DNA from 2 places in the Streptomyces sp. NPDC013457 genome. Region 2 is predicted to be linked to the other one. Evidence: riboswitches for the same ligand, from Rfam matches in the RefSeq annotation. Region 2 holds a riboswitch; the other holds the start of a gene.

Region 1 (2,454 bases), on a different contig from region 2:
GCGGGCGAGCTGCTCCTCCGTCAGCCGGCTGCCGCGCTCGAAGACCCCGGTGACGATGTCGTCCCGGATCGCCGTGCATACAGAGTGCGCGGGAATGCGCATGTTCGACCTCCGCCTTGATCCGCGCGAAACCGGTTCTCCGGCGACTCTATTGCAGCAGGGCTTTGTTTCCGACGGCTCTCAAGGATCCATGGATATGTTTTCGGTCAGCGAAAAGCCCCGGCTCGGTACGAGCCGGGGCTTTTCTGAGAAGCCGGGAAAGACCTCGACCGGTCAGACGTTCACACCGCGCGCGCGGAGGTACGCGATCGGGTTGATGTCGGAGCCGTACTCGGCGGTGGTGCGGGCCTCGAAGTGGAGGTGCGGCCCCGTGGAGTTGCCGGTCGAGCCGGAGATGCCTATCTGCTGGCCCGGGGTGACGGACTGACCGACCCCGACACTGATGGCCGAGAGGTGACCGTACTGGGTGTACGTGCCGTCGTTCATCCGGATGACGACGTTGTTCCCGTACGCACCGCCCCAGCCCGCCTCGACGACGGTGCCGGAGCCGACGGAGACGACCTTGGTGCCGGAGGCGGCGTGGAAGTCGACGCCGGAGTGGCTGCCGGAGGACCAGAGCGCACCGCCGGTCTTGTAGCCGGTGCTGACGTACGAGCCGGCCACGGGGAGCTGGAAGGAGTTCAGGCGCTTGCGCTCGGCCTCACGGGCGGCGCGCTCCTTGGCCTCGCGGATCTCCTTGGCGCGGGCCTCGGCCTTGCGCTTCGCCTCGGCCCTGGCACGGGCCTCCGCCTGGCGCTTCGCCTCGGCCTCGGCGGCCTCGCGCTCCTGGGCGGCGGCCTGGGCGTCGATGGTGTCGGCGAGCGAGTCGGCGGCGATGATCTGGGTCAGCCCGGTGTCCTCGACCGAGGGGGCAGCGTCCGCGTCGACGGCGAGTGCCGGGGAGGCGAGGGTTCCGATGACGCCGGTGGTGGCGAGGGTCGCGACGCCGGCGATGCCGGCGGTGCGGCGCGACAGACGACTCGGACCACGATGCTTCCCGGTGGCACGGGTGAACGCCATGTAGGGGCTGTTCCTTTCCTTCCTTCTCGCCTACCGGGTTAGCTGACGGGTTCGGAGCAGGAAGGTCTCCTACGGGCCCCTCCGCACGGGTGCGAAGGCGTCCGATTCACCCCAGGGACTTCGTGTGGGTCCCCGGCTCCCCAGGCTCGCGCCTGACGGGGACTCGGCGATGACTGTCCGGTGCCGCGGGTGCGGCGGGTGCAACTGGCGAACAGCCGGACCGACGCTAAGCGGACCGTCTTTCAATCACCAAACAGACACGGCTGTTTGTAAGACATGCCACAGGGCATACAGTCACCCTCCGCAGCAATACGGACAAAGAGGAGGACCCCGGCGTACCGTGACGTCGGGGCCCTCCGGTGCCGCCGGACGCGGCGGCGCGGCGACTCGATCAGCCGGTGACGACGGTCACTTCGCCGATGCCGAGGGCGCGTACGGGCTCCTCGATCTCCGACGCGTCACCCACGAGCACGGTGACGAGACGGTCCACGGGGAAGGCGTTGACGACCGCCGCCGTCGCCTCCACCGTGCCGGTCTCGGCGAGACGCGCGTACAACTGCGCCTGGAAATCGTCCGGAAGGTGCTGCTCGACCTGGTCGGCGAGGGTCGCGGCGACCGAGGCGGCGGTCTCGTACTTGAGCGGCGCCACACCCACCAGGTTCTGCACGGCCACATCGCGCTCGGCGTCCGTCAGGCCTTCCGCGGCGAGAGTGCGCAGCACCTTCCACAGGTCGTCAAGTGCCGGACCGGTGTTGGGGGTGTCGACGGAGCCGCTGATGGCGAGCATCGAGGCGCCGTTGCCCTTGCCGTCGGAGCGCAGCACCTGGCCGAAGGCACGGACACCGTAGGTGTAGCCCTTCTCCTCGCGCAGGACACGGTCCAGGCGGGAGGTGAGCGTGCCACCGAGGCAGTACGTGCCGAGTACCTGGGCCGGCCAGACGCGGTCGTGCCGGTCGGCGCCGACACGGCCGATCAGCAGCTGGGTCTGGACGGCACCCGGGCGGTCGACGATGACCACACGGCCGGTGTCGTCGGCCGTGATCGGCGGGACCGGGCGGGGCTCGGCGGTGTTGCCCGTCCAGGCGCCGAGCGACTCGGCGAGCACCTTGTCCAGGTCCACGTCGGTCAGGTCGCCGACGACGACGGCCGTGGCCGTGGACGGCCGGACGTGCGCGTCGAAGAAGGCACGGACGGCGGCGGCGTCGATCGGCTCCACCGTCTCCTCGGTGCCCTGGCGCGGCCGGGACATGCGCGAGTCGGCCGGGAAGAGCTCCTTGGAGAGCTGCTTGGCCGCCCGGCGGGCCGGGTTGGCCGCCTCGTGCGGGATCTCGTCGAGCCGGTTGCGCACCAGGCGCTCGACCTCGGTCTCGAGGAACGCCGGCGCGATCAGGGCCT
Region 2 (2,454 bases):
CCGGCAGCCCTGGCGTCGGGGGGACGTCGCCAGGACCGCCGGAGCCGTGGGGACGTCCGGGGTCAGACGGAGATGCCCTTGCCCGCCAGCCAGGCCGCCGGGTCGACGCCCGCGCCGCCCGGGGTGTGGACCTCCAGGTGCAGGTGCGGGCCGGTCACGTTGCCGGTCGCGCCGACGCGGCCGATGGTGTCGCCGGTGCCCACGGTCTGGCCGGCGCTGACCGTCATCGAGGACAGGTGCGCGTACCAGACCTCCGTACCGTCCTCCAGCTCCAGGACGATCCGGTAGCCGTACGAGCCGGACCAGCCCGCCGACTTGATCGTGCCGCCGTGCACCGCCTTGACCGGGGTACCGGTGGGCGCCGCGAAGTCGAGACCGGTGTGGTAGCCGGAGGACCACATGGAGCCGGACTGGCCGTACGTGGAGGTGAGGGTGTACGACGACGTGGGCAGCGCGTAGCTCGCGGCGAGCTTGGCCAGCCGCTCCGCCTCGGCCTTCGCGGCGGCGGCCGCCTCGGCCTTCCGCTTCTCCTCCGCCGCGGCCTTCTCCGCCGCGTCGGCCTTCGCCGCCGCCTCGGCCGCCGCCTTCTCGGCCGCCGCCTTCTCCGCCGCGGCCTTCTTGTCGGCGTCGGCGGAGGCCTGCTGCTGCTCGGCCTGCTGCATGATGCGGGCGCGCAGCGCCTCACCGGCGTCCGCCGTCGAGGCGGCGGGCGAGCCGGCGGCCTTCTCGGCGCTGTCGGCCGGGAGGGCGAGGGTGGCCGTGAGCGGCTGCGGGTTGTTCGTCCCGGAGTCCGTGCCGTCCTCGCCCGAGATGAGCTCGCCGACACCGGGCAGCTCGGAGGCGTCCGGCAGGTTGAGGTCGGGGAGGGATATCGAGACCGGCGGCCTGTCCTTGGCGGTCGCCATGCCACCCGCGCCGACGGCCGCGATGACACCGACGCCGAGGACGGTGGAGGAGCGGGCGAAGCCGGAGCGCTGCTTCACGACACGGTGACGGCCGCCCGAACGGGCCTGCTGGCGAAGGGAGTCCTCGGTGGGGTTCCACTCCCCCCACGTGGTCGTGTCGTCGTCCGTCCCGGCGGCGCCCGGGGCGCCGAACGCGTTGAACCCGTCAGAAAGACCCTCGGGAGCAGGGGTGTTGGACGCCACGGAGGCGTACTCCTTTCCTTCCTTCTCGCCTACCGGGTTAGCTGACGGGTTCGGAGCAGGAAGGTCTCCTACGGACGGTGTCGCACGGGTGCGACGGTGCCCGATTCACCCCAAGTAGTGGTTCCCCGGTTCCCTTTCAGGATTCGGCGCGTGCGCACGGTGCCGTCTCTGGCGACGGCTGGGACGACCGCGCTGCGTTATCGAACGTTAATAGACACGAGGGCCGGATTCCAAGCTGTTCCCGTTGATCATTAGCGAGATTAAGCTGGTACAGACCGATTTGATCCCGCTTCAGTACGGACCATTGCCGGACCCCGTGAACTGACGGTTCGTCAATTGTTATCGCAGTGGTACCTCGCCACTACGGATGGTCACGGCACCACGGGCATCGTCCTGCGCCGCTCCGGCTGTCCCGCCGCGGGACGGCTCACCGCGAGCAGCGCCATGTCGTCCGTGGAGCCGCCGCCCGTGTACCGGCGGACGTCGTCGACCAGCGCGTCGAGCAGCTCGTCCGGCCCCGGGAAGATCCGCCCGGCCAGCCGCTCGGCCGGATCATAGAAGGCCCCCGAGGCGTCGCGCGCCTCGGAGAGCCCGTCGGTGTAGAGGAGCAGCGTGGCACCCGGCGGATAGGGGGCCTCGTCGGCCCGGTCCGGCCAGGCGGCCAGTTCGCCCATGCCGAGCGGCAGCGCGGGCTCCGTCGGTTCGAGGTGGGCCAGGCCGCCGTCCGCGTACAGCAGCAGCGGCTCGGGGTGGCCGCGGTTCACCATCCGTACGCGCCCGTCGCCACGCGGGATCTCGGCGAGGACGGCGGTGGTGAACCCCTCGAAGGCGTCGAGGCTGGACCGGCGCGTGCCCTCCCGGGCCAGCGCCCGCTCCAGCCGCTGGGCGACCCCTTCCAGGGTGGCCTCCTGCTCGGCCGCCTCCCGGAAGGCCCCGATCACGACGGCGACCGCCTCGACGGCGTCGAGCCCCTTGCCCCGGACGTCACCGACCACGAGCCGTACCCCGTACGGCGTGTCCTGGACGGCGAAGAGGTCGCCGCCGATGAACGCGTCCGCCTGCGCCGCCTCGTACCGGGCGGCGACCTGGAGCCCGCCGATCCGGTCGGCGGGCGTCGGCAGGACGGCCTTCTGCGCGGTCTCCGCGATCACGCGCGCCGAGGCCAGCCGCTCACCGCTGCGCAGCACGACCCGGTTCACCAGCAGGGCGAGGGCGGAGACGGTGACGACGGTCAGCGTCTCCGTGAGGGAGGGGACCTCGCCGGCGGTGCCGTTGTAGATGTGCAGCCCGATGCTGGCGATGACCG

The links. A riboswitch is a leader RNA that binds a small molecule or an ion and turns the genes downstream of it on or off. The one in region 2 is predicted to bind cyclic di-AMP.
Region 1: it holds a riboswitch for cyclic di-AMP, as region 2 does, so the genes downstream of both, ACF1G2_RS29220 (M23 family metallopeptidase) here and ACF1G2_RS21805 (M23 family metallopeptidase) in region 2, are expected to answer to the same signal.

The regions. Positions count from the first base shown of each region.
Region 1 is NZ_JBICBL010000012.1:121,098-123,551, reverse strand. Features, by position in the region: gene ACF1G2_RS29225 (GntR family transcriptional regulator) at 1-102, opposite strand, end outside; gene ACF1G2_RS29220 (M23 family metallopeptidase) at 274-1,059, opposite strand; cyclic di-AMP (ydaO/yuaA leader) riboswitch at 1,072-1,238, opposite strand; gene ACF1G2_RS29215 (M16 family metallopeptidase) at 1,451-2,454, opposite strand, start outside.
Region 2 is NZ_JBICBL010000008.1:20,651-23,104, forward strand. Features, by position in the region: gene ACF1G2_RS21805 (M23 family metallopeptidase) at 63-1,148, opposite strand; cyclic di-AMP (ydaO/yuaA leader) riboswitch at 1,160-1,307, opposite strand; gene ACF1G2_RS21810 (PP2C family protein-serine/threonine phosphatase) at 1,520-2,454, opposite strand, start outside.